DNA from 2 places in the Leptospira brenneri genome. Region 1 is predicted to be linked to the other one. Evidence: riboswitches for the same ligand, from Rfam matches in the RefSeq annotation. Region 1 holds a riboswitch; the other holds the start of a gene.

Region 1 (7,654 bases):
CACAAAAACTTTACCCAACTTTGGCTCCAATGAAATTGGAAAGATTACCAACTCTATTAATATTTTTTTGAACAATCTGAATGACATTATGAACCAACTGAAAATTTCAGTGAGTGATTCAGAAAAAGCATCTTATAAATTAAAAGAAGATGCTATCTCGGTTTCGGATCATGCTTCTTCTTTAGCTTCTATCTCCGAAGAATCGGCAGCTTCCTTAGAAGAACTAACAACATCCTTCGAAATTATGTTTCAATTCATTACCAATGAAACAAAAAATATCATTAAGATTACTGAAGAAATGAAAAAGATCGAAGGGTCGATTACGAATATCGAAAAAGCACTTTCACAACTAACAGACCAATCGGTTACTTCTACAAACTTAGCAAATCTAGGCAACCTCTCTGTACAGAACACAGACCAAGCAATGTCCGAAATTCATTCCGTTACGAAAGAGATCACAGGTATCGTTGATTTGATTACTGAAATTTCAGAAAGAACCAACTTACTCTCACTAAATGCTAGTATTGAAGCGGCACGGGCGGGAGATGCAGGTATGGGTTTTGCCGTAGTAGCAGAAGAAATATCTAAATTGGCTGATAGGACTCAAAGCTCAGTCAAAAACATTAAAAGATTAATTGATAGAAGTAATTCAGTAGTAAACATCGGGGCAAACCATGTCCATGAAACAGTGAATGCACTGAGCGAAATTGTAGAACAATCAAAAAGAATGCAAGTGAGTGTTGATGAACTAAAAGAAGAAATGACATCACAAACAAGCAGTTTACTCAATGTGACAACAGAGTTAAACGGATTACAAGAAATGGCAGAAACCATTGAGTTTTCTAGTAGAGAGCAAAAAAAAGCTTCGGAGGATATGGTAAATACAATCAATACTCTTTCTGGAAATGCTCAGGAACTTGCGAATAATTCAGAAGATTTAAACCAAGTGAGCCAAAAAATTGGAGAGATCGCCGGAGCCATCGCAATGGTTACCAATTCTTTTCACACTCATTAACCAAATTTCTATGATCATGAAAAAAACTTGGTATAAAGTTAAATAAAATTTTCAAAACTTACAAAAACAAATCCAAAAATTGAATTGATGGATTAAACATCCATTTTCTGTTTGGTTTCTATGTTCTCCCCTCTTTCCTATTTTTTCTCTAAATTATACTCTAAAATAGTAATTCTCCTCATAATTCACCTATTTACAGTTAGCTGTACATCAAAAAACCCAACAAAAAATGACAGACAAGAAAACTTAATTACTTTCTATTTTTTTTCAAACTTTTCTTACGCATCGGAATTACAAACAAATGCAAAAAACACAATCGGAACTTTGCCAAGTTCTATACCAGGTTCAGAATCAGATACCATTGCCCTCATTAACCTAGGAAATAAAATATTCAGAGATAATAAACTCTCCTCCAATCATGTACAATCCTGCCTTACTTGCCATCCAATTGATGGAACGGCTGCCGGTATGGACCGCCAATCTGCATCGCGAGGCACATTCGGCCAACTAGGCAAAAGAAACACTCCCTCCATTCTGAACGTTGGATTTTTACCGATTATCTTTTGGGATGGAAGAAGAAATACATTATACGAACAAGCAATTGATCCATTTGTCAATCCGCTTGAAATGTCTTTGCCATCTGAAACTGAACTATTAATAAGAATACAAAATGATTCTAGTTATACTTCATTTTTTGCAGATGCTTTTCCTGACTCACCGAATCCCAGTTTACATTCTATTCGACTAGCTCTCGTTGCTTTCCAAAGATCTCTTGTTTCAAAATCACGATTCGATGATTTTTTAGAATCTAATGTGTTTGCACTTAGAACTGAGGAATTAGATGGATTAAAAATATTTTTGGAAGTGGGTTGTACAAATTGTCACAGTCAAAATCTTTTGGGAGGTTCTAAGTTTGAAAAATTAGATTCAGTTTACTCTTACAATCCAAATGATTTTGGAAGATCTGAATTTACTGGAAATCAAGAAGATAAATTTTTCTTTAAAGTTCCCCCTTTACGTAACGTTGCACTAACCGCACCCTACTTTCACGATGGAAGTGTTCCCACAATTAAAGAGGCAGTACGACGTATGAATCATTACAAACTGAACCGCAACATTAATGATTCAGAAATTGATTTGCTTGTTACCTTTTTAAGAACCTTATCAGACAAAACAAAGACAAACTAATTTCATTGACAAAAAATATTGAGGTTGGGACTGTGACATTACCTTTAGGGAGGAAACAGGTGAAAGTCCTGTGCTGACCCGCAACTGTGATGCACCAAGTGTAGTTTAATCTATATTAGGTGATAAGCCAGATCTTCCCCGCAATTTTTTCTCGTGGATTGGGAACTTTGCACACTTACATATTTCTGTTTCAACAACAGGTTTTGTAAAGGGGCCCCGAAGGTAAACTCGGGGCACCCGTATGGAAAAAACACTACTTACCTATCTATCTATAGATGTTAAGATTTTTCGTCTTCTGACGAGGATAAACCTATTTCCTGTCCGTGTTCCCCTAAATTCAAATCAAGATTTAGGAGAATCTAAATGAAAACTACAATCAAACTAACACTCGTGATGTTATCTGTGCTTTGTATCACAGCATGTGCGGATAATGGCAAAGTAGACAAATCGGAAGCTGACAATAATTTAGTATTGGGATTATTAAAAACAGCAGAGGCTTCTGCAAAAGAAGCAGGTCAAATTGAAATTAGAGGAACATACTTCCAAGGTAGCTGTTCTGCAGGAACATGTACCACTCCGGGTTCTAACACTGTTTCTATCCAATCCAATTTTGGAACTACAACAGGATACTTGTATGTTGACTATGTCAATGGTTCAGGTACATCAACGTATCGAGTCAATGCAGAAATCGTAGAATTTAGTAACTCCGAACGAGTACTTTATTACAAACCAAAAAACAATGCAAATATCTCAGCCTTAATTTGGACCATAACTGCTGATAATGAAATCTTAATTTGCGATGTATTTAACGGCAAACCAACATTAGCTGAAACTAAGACAGATCTAGCATCAAGAAAAGCTTCTGGAACTGTTTACACTACAAATCCAAAAGCCGCAGGTTGCAACGGATCATTTGCATTTAATTTCTTAACTAAAACTTTTTAATACAAAAATTTTGCCTTTATTCACTTGGATAAAGGCAAGTAGGAGACAATTTGTGGGACAGCTTCATACAAAAACAATTTTATCTTTGTTCTTAATCACATTCACTTTTTTGCAATGCTCAGAAAAGGGCAAAAATAACGACGCCATATTATCACTATTAGCACTTCCACTTGCAAATTCTTCTTCTGTAGGTCCATGCCCACCAACATCCCTTCCAACAAATATTCCTATCGCTAACACAGTTGTATCTGCTAGTTCTAACGTCAGTGGATTCAGCGACTCATCCAAAGCAATCAACGGTATTTGTGGTGGTGGAGAATTTTCTGGATCCTTGGATGTTTATGCTTTAAACTTAACAGGAGCAGGTGCAACCATCATTTTATCGTGGGCAGGAAAAACAGTAAAGAATGTAACGGGGATCGACTTTGTCATTTACGAAAATCCATTCCGTGTTTCAGAAACTAACGATCGATATGCGTTTGATCCAATGGTAGTGCATGTATCTTTTGATGGGACAAACTACTGTGGATTTGATCTTTCTGGATTCAATCCAAGTGTTGCTGATAGTAACAAAATTTCTTCCTGGCCGGGATTTGCTGGCCTAAGACCCGTTCTCTACAATATGGCTACCAAACCATTGACCTTAGATGAATTATTTACATCTACAGGAAGTGGATTTTTAGTTGGTGGGGGGGATGGGTTCAATCTGGAGGATTTAATCGTTGGTGGACCAGGTGCCAATTGTGATGCGGCCGCCCGTACGAACATTCAAACTAACGGATTTAAGTTTATTAAAATGACTTCTGCATCAGCAGTCACAAATCCAAACACAAGCGCTGGATATGTCTATCCCCATTCCTATAACAATGGCTCGGATATAGATGGAGTGGTTGCTAAGTCAGTTGAATGATTGAAGAGTTCTCAATCAAGAGAAAAGGTAACAGGCAGCTAACTATAAAAATGAAACTGGCTTTTCTCCAATTTGGAATTAAATTAAGATCTAAATAAAATAAAAAAATCCAACTCTCATCCAAAGTGATGTTTCACTTAAATAAGAGCTGGATTATCTTTTCTAAAAAGAAATAATGATTCGATTACTTCTTTCTACGACTGGATCTTCTTTCGGATCCTCCGCCTGAGCTAGTTGTGGAAGATACTTGTGGTTTAGATTTGTTTGACTTCATTTCATTCCCAAACATGTCCACTTCTGCTCTCTGTTCTTCGCCAATTTTTTTGTATTCTTTCGGTGAAGAATCATCTTGGTTTCGATCTGATTCAGTAACTTCAATCTTCAAAAGAAAGGAGACCACTTCGTTTTTAAGATTTTCAACCAATTGATCAAACATCTTAAAACCTTGTAATTTATACTCGATTAAAGGATTCTTTTCACCATAACCTACGGTCCAAATCCCTTCTTTCAAATGGTCCATTGCATAAAGATGTTCTTTCCATCTGTGATCAAGAATATCCAAAAACACATTTCTTTCTATGGATCTCCAAACGTCTTCTCCTATCGATGAAACTTTAAATTCATAAAGATCTTTCACCAATTTAGAAACGATTTCAAATACTTTGAGTTGTGGATTGGATTCTTTTTTAAACTGCTTTGACTCAATCGATTCAGAAATTCCTAAACTTTGTAACCATTCATTTAGCGAATCTGTCTCCCAAGCATCTACGTTATTTCCTTCACAGTAAACAATGACTTGGTTTTCAACAACTTCATCAAAGAAGTCTGCGATCGTTCGCGACATATTACCTTTGTCTAAAAGTTCATTCCGAATTCCGTAGATATAAATTCTTTGGCGATTCATCACATCATCATACTCTAACAAATGTTTCCTGATATCAAAGTTGTGACCTTCTACACGTTTTTGCGCACGTGCAATGGCATTTGATACCATATTATGTTCTAACTCTTGGCCTTCCGGCATCTTGAGTGTATCCATAATGCGAGCAATCCGATCTGACCCAAAGATCCTCATCAAATCGTCTTGTAAGGACAGATAAAATCTGGAAGAACCTGGATCCCCTTGTCGGCCAGACCGTCCTCGAAGCTGGTTATCAATCCTACGGGATTCATGTCTTTCCGAACCAATGATATGTAAACCGCCAGCACCAATCACAAAGTCATGATCAACTTTCCATTTCTTTGCTTCTGCTAAAATCTTATTACATTCTTTTTTGATGTTTTCATTTTTAATTTCGGAAATTTTTGATTCTGCATCATCAAACTTCTGTTTGATTAAATGTTCGCGAAAACTATAAATCACTTCTAATTCTGCTTTTGCCTTGATTCCCAAAGAATCAGAAAGTTCATCCAACTTTTCCAAATCTTCTTTGTATTTGGGCGCACCACCAAGAACAATATCCGTTCCACGACCGGCCATATTTGTAGCAATGGTAATGGCTCCCGGACGACCAGCATTGGCTACGATTTCGGATTCCCTTTCATGTTGTTTTGCATTCAATACATTATGTGCAATTCCATGAGAGATTAAAAGTTTAGAGAGAACTTCTGATTTTTCAATAGAGATTGTTCCCACAAGCACCGGCTGTTTTCTAGCAACTTTTTCCTGGATGTCTTTAACAACTGCATCGAACTTCTCGCGTTCCGTTTTATAAACACGATCCGCCATATCTTGGCGTTGGATTTTTAAGTTGGAAGGAATTACAATTACATCCAGATTATAGATTTTTTTGAACTCTTCTGCTTCTGTATCCGCAGTTCCAGTCATACCAGCTAACTTTTTATAAATACGGAAATAGTTTTGGAAAGTAATGGAAGCCAATGTTTGTGATTCACGAGCAATCGTTACACCTTCTTTTGCCTCCAAAGATTGATGTAAACCATCAGAATAACGTCTACCTTTCATCAAACGACCGGTAAACTCATCTACGATGATGACTTCACCATCTTGAACTACATAATCCTTATCTCTATAAAATATTTTATGAGCCTTTAAAGCCTGTTGCACGTGATGAACAAGTTCAATGTTTTCCGCTTGGTATAAGTTCTCAACACCTAACAATTCCTCGACATGATGAACACCAGCTTCTGATAAAATTACATTTTTTGCTTTTTCATCGATCTCATAGTCTTCCCCTTCAATGAGTTTAGGGATGATTTTATTTACTTTTAGATATTTGTCTGTAGATTCTTCCGCAGGGCCGGAAATGATGAGCGGTGTCCTTGCTTCATCCACCAAAATGGAATCCACCTCATCTACAATTGCAAAGTTATGTTGTCTTTGCACACGATGTTCTTTATAACTCACCATGTTATCACGTAAATAATCGAATCCAAACTCGTTATTCGTTCCATAAGTGATGTCGGAGTTATAAGCAACCTTTCTTTCTTCGTGATCCATATCGTGTTGGATCACCCCAACAGATACTTTCAGAAATTCGAATACTGGACGCATCCAATTCGCATCCCTCTTCGCCAAATAATCGTTCACTGTAACAACATGAACACCTTCATCAGATAGTGCATTGAGGTAAATTGGTAAGGTAGAAGTTAAAGTTTTACCCTCACCCGTTTTCATCTCAGAGATATTTCCCCAATGTAAGGAAATACCACCCATCATCTGCACATCAAAATGTCGCATCCCTAAAGTTCGATAGGCAACTTCACGAACCGTGGCGAATGCTTCTGGTAATATATCATCTAAAGTTTCCCCAGAAACCAATCTTTCCTTAAACTTTTTTGTCTGCGCGGACAACATTTCGTCATCCATAGCTTTAATCGTCGGCTCAAATGAATTGATAGCATCTACAATAGGGTTTAGTCTTTTTAAATCCCTCTCATACTTACTGCCGAATAAAATTGTTAATATTTTTTGAAACATACCGAGTCCGTTATAAATTTATAATATTTCGAAATATTGTATTAGCTGTTTCAGCCATTACTTTTTGTTTGTCTGCGATTCCAGAAAAATCACCAGTACCTTTTGCAATAAAATCTTTATGAACCGACTGCCAAACATTCAACATTTCTAAAGTTGGTTCCAAATGAGTTTGAAAAGCAAAAATTTTGTTTTTGTAGGCAAACATTTGATTCGCGTAATATTCGCTAGCAAGTAAATGTTCCGCGCCAACAGGAATATCAAAGATATCTTCATGCAGATGAAAGGCCATAATGGATTCTTTATCTATGCCTTTAAAAATAGGATGTTCCTGTTTCAAAATTTGGAGATCGGAAAATCCAGTTTCTGGACCTTTCGTTCCAGGACGAACATTAGCACCTAATGCCTTAGCAATGATTTGTGAACCCAAACAAATTCCTATTAGTTTTTTGTTAGGTAATGCCGCAACATTATTCACAATATCATAATATGGTTTAAAAAACTCTTGTTCATTAGGATCTGCGACTGACTGAGGGCCACCTAACATTACAATCAAGTCAAAATTTAAATGAATTTCTGGCATAAGATGGATTCTTCTATCGTATGCGTTTTGATAACTGATTCTATATCCAGCATCACGAAGTAAGGGTTCTAAAAT
Region 2 (7,654 bases), on a different contig from region 1:
CTTCCGTTGCCCCATCGGTATACAAAAGGATGATATCCTTTGGTTGTAAGGGGATTGGTTTTTCATGAATGAATTCATCAATGGATTCTGTAAGACCAACTAACATACCATTGTCGACTGTATCAATGATTTCTGTTTTTTTTGTTGTATGACGATAAACCATAATGGTCTCGTGTTGGCCGGCAGTCGTAAACACTCCATTTTTATAGGAAAATAGTGATAAGGTAAGGTTACGAATATCATTCATTCGAACATGAATATTCGAAAACAATATTGAATTGATGGATCTGAGTGATTCACGTAATGAAATGACTTTGGAACGTAAAGTAGTGATAAACGCCGACTGGGTCATTAACATCACAACTCCAGAGGCAAGACCATGATCGGTGACATCACCAATTCCAATGTAAACCGTTCCATCTTCGTGGTGGACTACATCATAATAGTCTCCACCCACTTCATTGGCAGAGTCCATTCGTGCAGAAATTTCTAGTTCTTGGATCTCTTTTAATTCCTCATTACGGGGAAGTACCATGGCCTGGATCTGTCTTGCTACGTCCAATTCCATACCAAGTCGCATGTTCTCCTCGAGGATGGCTTGTTTTTCTGTATTAAAAATTAAGTCTGCTTGTTCTTGGGTAGTACGAGATGTATTGAGAATTGCATAAAGAATGAGACCACCAGTAACAATCATATACAGAAGGATGAGAAAAATTCCCATGGGAACAGCACTGACCAAAAAGAAAGTACTGTTTTCTTCTAAGAAAGTTGGTTTTAGATAGTCGGATAATTCAATGAGTTTTGTATTAAAACTCGTCATCTCAGGATAGAAGTAAATGGTTAAGGATGCATACTCAACGATGAGAACAATGACTGCAAAGATGATAGTCTTAGTATTATTACGTATGGATGCCAGTGCGATGAGAATAAAAAACACATAAATCATCGGAGCTGCATAAACAAGACTTGGATTTTTTTGAGAATATGCAGTATACCCTGTAACGAATGTAAGGAGAGTAATCTCTAAAAAAGAAGATAGAAACTTAAAGATGTTCAGGTACTTACCCGATTTCTTTAAGGAATAAAGTACAACGAAGTTATAACAAAGAAGAACTAAGATCGCAGAGATTTGGTAGTAGAACTCAATTGGGGGCCGACCTGACAAAAGTCCGAGGGTGGCAAATATGACCAAAAATCCCAGGAAGAAGAACCGAAACCGTGTCGCAAAGGTTTCTGCTCGGAATTCCCCCTGGTAGGCAATCTCTTTAAGTTGTTTCTTGTAATAGTCCGAAAGGACGAATCGATTTTCGTTGGAAGGAGATTGCGGCATAGAGTAAAGGTTTCTTTCTTTATATTTCGTGCAAGAGAATGCGGAAAATTAGCTTATAAAGTCATACATTTTGCATAAATTGCAAATGATTTTTCATTTTTTAAGGAGGAGGACTAGGATGAGTCAGATCAGAGTACATTTGGCAACAACGAAGGAAGATCGTGACAAAATCTACCACCTTCGTTATGACATATATGTTCAAGAAATGAACAGAGTCCAAGAATACGCTGACCATACCACAAAAATGATCAAAGAACCCTTTGATGACACGGGACATCTTTTCCTGGCGGAGACTGAAGAAGGGGAATGTATTGGAACGGTTCGCATCAATTTCCGAAAAGAAGGAATTTTAGAATGCGAAGAATTATACGAGATGGAACTTTTTCGTCCTTTTTATCCAGATCAAGTTTCGATGTCTACGAAACTTATGGTCAAACGGGAATACAGACATACGGCTGCAGCCAGTATGCTTTGTATGAAAATTTATGAACATGCCAGAGAGAATGGGATCGTCATCGATTTTATTGATACTAATCCTCATTTAGTTCGTTTGTACAACCAAGTTGGTTACAGAATGTACAAAAAGAACATCCATCATCCTGAATATGGGATTGTGATCCCTATGGTATTTTTACTGGATGATAATGAATATTTAAAACAAATTCATTCACCTTTTCTTCGTTTGGCGAAGCGTTTTTCAGCAGGAAAGGAACTCGCCCATTTGTTTGAAACACAGTTCCCCGAATACAAGGACATTCGCCCTCTCTTCTCAATGGATGGTGATGATGTTTGGCAAAATATTGTCCATGACATGATGTTACCTCCAAGTCAGTTTCTCTCTTTTCTCAGAGGGTTTACGGAAGAGGAATCGAAGAAGTTATTATCTATGTTGGATTTAATTGATTACGAAGATGGAGACATTGTATTCCACCAAAACCAAGAAAGCCAAGGGTTATTTTGTGTTTTGGAAGGGAGTGTGGAAGTGATTGTCAATCGTGAGGACGGTGTGAAGTCCACAATTTCCATTTTAAACCAAGGGGAGATTTTTGGTGAACTAGGATTTGTTTCTAAGTCCAACCGAAATGCGGACATCATTGTTCGGGATCATGCCAAGTTGTTGATTCTCACACCAAATGAATTTCAGAAACTAGAGATCCAAAGTCCAACTCTTGCCGTCAAACTTCTTACCAATTTATTTGTGATTTTAGCACAACGATTTAATGAAATGTCCCGCCGCATGCTCGAATTCAGAAGGTTGTACGAGATGGGCGGAAGATAGACTCAGTGTGAGAACTTGTGGTTAGGAGATTTCCAAAACCACTTGGTCCCAAAGTTTTTTAAAGTTAGAGAGCGATTTTGACTGCCAAGAAACATTCAGAGATCCCTGGATTTTGATTTGGTAAGCGGCACTTTTCCTGGAATCAATAATGAACATAGATAGGGTAGTGATCCCCGAACTGTTTACAAATTGTAATTCTCTAAAGTCCATAGTCAAGATAGCACCTTGACAAAGTTTCGCAACATCTCTTAAAAATAATTTGATCGGTTCATAAGCGGGTAAGTTCTGTAATCGGATGGAACCTGTGAATTTGACAGTCTTAGTGGCTTCGTCGTATTGAATATTATAATCTAAATCTTTGATTTCCATGAAGCTTCGCCTATTATATCTCTTCTACGTTGATAATTGCTCTTACCGTGATTTCATGAGTATCGGCATCGATCTCATGGAAACTATAACCAAAACGCACCGGGTAGTCTTTAAGCATCATGAGTAGACCTAAACCGGATTTGGTATCGCTATCTTCTTTGGTTTCGAGTGTAGAAAAATACATCTCCTCCACGTTCTCCGACAAGAGTTTATTTACAAAAAGCTCAAAACTATCTCGTAAGGTTTTTGACGCCACATTTAAAACATCAATCCTTAAAAGATTTCCATATTGTTTCAATTCTACATTGATTCTACCTTCTCTGGCTTTTGAGAATTTAGAAGCATTCTCCAAAAGTTCATTAATGATGGTAGAGAGAGAGTTGGCCTTCGTTTCACTGGCTTCGTAACAATACGAATAAAATCCGGCAACAAAGTTTGCAGTGAGTCCACACCGCCTCCAATAAGTAGTCATATCGATTGGTTGGAAGATCAATCGAAGTTGGCCGTCAGCAGGCAAATTTTCTGGAATGATGTGGTATTCCCCGATGATGATGGGTGTCTTTTGATTCAATTTTGCCTCCGTTTATTTTTGATACAAATGCGTTTCTAAATTGATCGAGAATTTCACACGATTGGACATATACTCGGACTGGAGTTTTGAATACAATTCTTGCATTCCGTCCGGATGGCCCATAAAAGACATCATAGACCAACCGGTCATCATCCCCAAATGAATTTTTGGATATTCCACAACAGGTTTGTCATCATTTCCGTCGTTGGAAGCAACAAAATCTGTCCTTGCTTTTGATTGAAATCCCAAACTCTCCATAATCCCTGGAACTTTTTCCATCACATACCGGTCTGCAGGGTGGATGGTTGCATGTTTGGCCACCATATCCAAAAGCACTTGTGGGCCAGTGAAAGATTTATCGTTGGGGCAATGGATGAGAATTTTTCCACCTGGTTTTAACACCCGATAGAATTCTTTTAAAGCCTTTTCTGGTTCTTTGATATGAATGAGAACCATAGAATTGAAGATAAAATCAAAATAGTTGTCTGGGTAATCAAGCGATCGGACATCGGAGATTTTCCAATCTACTTTTGGATGAGCTAATTTGCAGTACTGCACCATTTCTTCCGAGATGTCACAAGCGGACCAACGGAGATTGGGATTTTTTTTCATGAGAAAACTAGTGAGCACACCAGGTCCAGCACCAGCATCCAATGCCATTCCTGATTCCTTGTCAAAGGATATGGAATCCAAAAAAGGATCTAGAAGGAGTTTCAAAAGATTGGCTTGGGCAGACAATCTCGGCATCTCATCCTGGATGGATATTTTTTGTGTGTATAGGTTTTCGCTCAAAGTGGATACGCGCTAAGGAGTAGTTTTAAAAAAAGAAACCTTTTTTAAGGATTGGTCAACTGAAATACAGGTCGCTTTTTTAGCTTTTTTTTAGTAGAACCTCGAAGAGGGTACAGATCTGACATAATGGACAAATTGTCACTGGATTTCGCGTGCTACCACTCCATCAATATCACTTCCATTATAACTTCCTGGGGGCCAAGGAAATTTGGCACTAGTGTTGGGGTTCGTTACATCACTTGCAGAGGTAATTTTTAGAAATTTGAACCCATTTGTTTTGATATTGTTGGCAAGTGTTGGATCACAACCGATATCATTCGGGTCTGCGGGGTCTAAATCATCCAAATCAAACCCATCTCCCCCACCTAACAAAAAAGAACCGCCAGTATTAATGAAAAGATCCTCGTTGATGAAGGGTTTTGTGGTCATATTGTAGTGGACAGGCCGGAGTCCGGCAAATTTAGTCCAACTATCCATCAAATTGACATTACCACCCGAGTAACTGGGGTTAAATCCGCAAAAATTAGTTCCATCAATAGAAACTTGAATTACAGAAGGGTCCATCGCATAGGTGTTGGAATCATCAGAGATCCGAAAACTATTATCATAAACAATGAAGTCGATACTGTCCGAAACATTTTTAACTGTCCGTCCTCCCCAACTGAGAACAATCGTTGCACCAGCCCCAGTAATGTCTAAGGCGTAAACATCCAGCGAACCTACAAGTTCTCCAGCTCCGCAAACTCCATTGACTGCTTTTTTAGGATCCGAAAAACCAGAGATACTGGAACTTGCACTCACCACCGTTGTGGCAAGGTAGATATCTGTTGGAATTGTCGACTTCGGACAAACACTAGCATTTGCTGCTGCGCTAAGTAATGGAAGCAAGGCCAAGAGGTTTTCTTCCCCTGAGCTCGAAGGAGATTTTTTGCAAAAAGAGAAGGATACAAATAAGACCAAAAACAAATGACATAATTCGTTTGTTTTCGAAAATTTTTGCATCACATCTCCTAAGTTCAGAACCTATTTTTTAAAGTCCAGTCCAAGTTGAGTTTTCTGTTCTTGAAAGTGCTCTACTAAATGTGTAGCCACCACAACCGTTGGTCGCGTAATTTGTTGGGTTGCTTGTCACTGTACTTGCTTGTACTTCTGCGAGTGTAGCCTTTCCGGAAACGGCTTCACAAAAATAAAAACATCTTCCGGCTCCAAGTTCACAACCAGAAGTAGTTACTGCTGTGTAATCAATTCTTCCAAAAGTAGAATGTGCGAAGTTATTTCCCCCAGGAGTATTTTGGTAGTAGAGCCTTCTGGTAGCTTTGTCAAAAGAAAGAATTCGATAAGTGGTATCACCACCACCAAAATAGTTTGCATTGGAATTATATCCGGAAATGATACTTCCTGAGCCATCTGGATTAGTTGCGATGATGAGTCTTCCGTTCGGAGTTCCTGTCATTTGCCCATTAGAATCGTAAGTATAACCTGCGTTCCACTGTCCATTGTATTCCAATAAAAAGGAAGTAGAGAGTGTACTTCCTGCAAGTAGACCAGCAAGTAGTTTGTAATTTGCATCAGTTTCTGAAACTTGTTTCTCTGTATTGCAAGCAAACAGTGCGACTAGAATTACAGAAAGGGTAATCGTTGTAAGTGTTCTTTTCATAGAAGTCTCCTCAATGGTAAAATTCAGGGAACTCCGATTCAAAAATAAACAAACTGCAGTTAGGTTCTTTTGTGAGATTGCCTAAAATACAATTTTTGTTTGTGATTGTTTCGGGTGCCCCGATGCCTTCGGGGCCCCTTATCCGAATGGAAGGCATTCGGAATCAGTGTGTAAAGTTCCTTTACCACGAGGTCAACTTTACGGGGAAGATCTGGCTCACCAAACTTAGGTTTGGATTACAGTTGCGGGTCAGCACAGGAATTTCACCTGTTTCCTCCCTGAAGGATAACTTCAAAGTCCCTGTAACCAGCTTTTTTGTCAAATGTAAAGAACCGCTTTGTATTTGCGGAAAATCATTACAAATTGATTTTTTTTTAAGATTCTAAACTGAAAGGCAAATTTACTCAGTGAATTTTGCAACCAACTGAGATCAACTTGTTCTAACGAAGTAGAGGGATTATATGTTTTATGTTTTAGGTCGGTTGATTGGTTTTATTTTTATGTGGGCATTTGTAAAACCTATGCGCCAAATTTATGGAAGAAAAAAAGTGACATTGGAAAATGAACACATTTTGCGAGAGTATAGTGGTAAATCGGTGATTCTAATTGCCAACCATATCAAACCTAGGAATAAATTTTTACGACTCATTACTCTTCCTTATGACGCCTTTGTGATTCGCGGTGTTTTGAAACGATATGGAATTTATACAACGGCTCTTGCCAGTATTGATTCCGGGAAAAAACCAAAAGATAGTTTTCAGAAAGCAAAAAAACAAAGAATAGAACAACTCATCAAAGGGATTGTTACATCAATCGACCTAATCCCTGTGAATCGTAACGAATCGGACCCACGCACAATGAAAGAGATGAAACAACGGATCGCTAAAGGAAGTTTGGGTATCGGCATTTTTCCGGAAGGTACTTGGTTTCGAGGGTTTAGAAAATCTCGAAAACTCCATCCTGGTATGGCAGTACTGAGTAAACGTTATGGCCTACCCATCATCCCTATGTTTTTAGATGCTTATAATTTAAATAAGCCCATTCGTTTGTCAGTGGGAAATCCCATCAGAGAAGTGAAAGATGCTGCGGAAACTGTTAGTTACATACGAAGCGAACTCATCCGAATGAAAGACAAAGGAACATCTGTGTTGATTCCTAAAAAAGGGGAAGTGATTTTGAGTGATGAAGAAGATAGTTTAGAAGTTTCGCCTAGCGTAGGTTAAGTTATTTTTTGCTAAGCAGTTTTTGAAAATAGGAAATCCCTTCTTCGATGGGGTTTCCTGAACCTTTTCTTTTACGAAGCATTCCTGTCATATCCAAAACAATCACCCCATACATCCAACTCCACATCATCCTTGCGATGGCAGGGTATTCATTTTTAGGATAGGGAATTTCTCCAGACTCAAATCCGATTCGAACTGTTTCCAAAAAGAAACGATAACTTTTGGGAAGTTGTGGGAAGGCCTTTCTATGGACTCCACCGTAATCTGTCACAAACATCACTTTGTGTAATTCTCGATTGTTACTTGCGAAATTAAAATAAGAACGGGCAATGGCTGCCAATTTTTCGAAGGCAGAACTTGAGTCTACTTCAGTGATTGCTTTTTTTAACATGGAAAGAAGTTCGTCTTCCCCTGATTTGATTAGGTCTTGGAC

What was found. Region 1 has a riboswitch for cobalamin ahead of CH361_RS17770 (hypothetical protein). Riboswitches for the same ligand answer to the same signal wherever they lie in the genome.
Region 2: it holds a riboswitch for cobalamin, as region 1 does, so the genes downstream of both, CH361_RS02770 (hypothetical protein) here and CH361_RS17770 (hypothetical protein) in region 1, are expected to answer to the same signal.

Annotation. Positions count from the first base shown of each region.
Region 1 covers NZ_NPDQ01000010.1:60,901-68,554, reverse strand. Annotated here, with positions in the region: gene CH361_RS17780 (methyl-accepting chemotaxis protein) at 1-1,015, shown strand, start outside; gene CH361_RS17775 (cytochrome-c peroxidase) at 1,136-2,203, shown strand; cobalamin riboswitch at 2,208-2,360, shown strand; gene CH361_RS17770 (hypothetical protein) at 2,567-3,148, shown strand; gene CH361_RS17765 (LIC_13355 family lipoprotein) at 3,201-4,058, shown strand; gene secA (preprotein translocase subunit SecA) at 4,243-6,999, opposite strand; gene CH361_RS17755 (type 1 glutamine amidotransferase) at 7,010-7,654, opposite strand, start outside.
Region 2 covers NZ_NPDQ01000001.1:552,172-559,825, forward strand. Annotated here, with positions in the region: gene CH361_RS02740 (PP2C family protein-serine/threonine phosphatase) at 1-1,330, opposite strand, end outside; gene CH361_RS02745 (GNAT family N-acetyltransferase) at 1,449-2,609, shown strand; gene CH361_RS02750 (slr1659 superfamily regulator) at 2,631-2,978, opposite strand; gene CH361_RS02755 (slr1658 superfamily regulator) at 2,992-3,549, opposite strand; gene CH361_RS02760 (class I SAM-dependent methyltransferase) at 3,562-4,341, opposite strand; gene CH361_RS02765 (LIC_13355 family lipoprotein) at 4,480-5,343, opposite strand; gene CH361_RS02770 (hypothetical protein) at 5,372-5,998, opposite strand; cobalamin riboswitch at 6,185-6,317, opposite strand; gene CH361_RS02775 (lysophospholipid acyltransferase family protein) at 6,460-7,221, shown strand; gene CH361_RS02780 (TetR/AcrR family transcriptional regulator) at 7,223-7,654, opposite strand, start outside.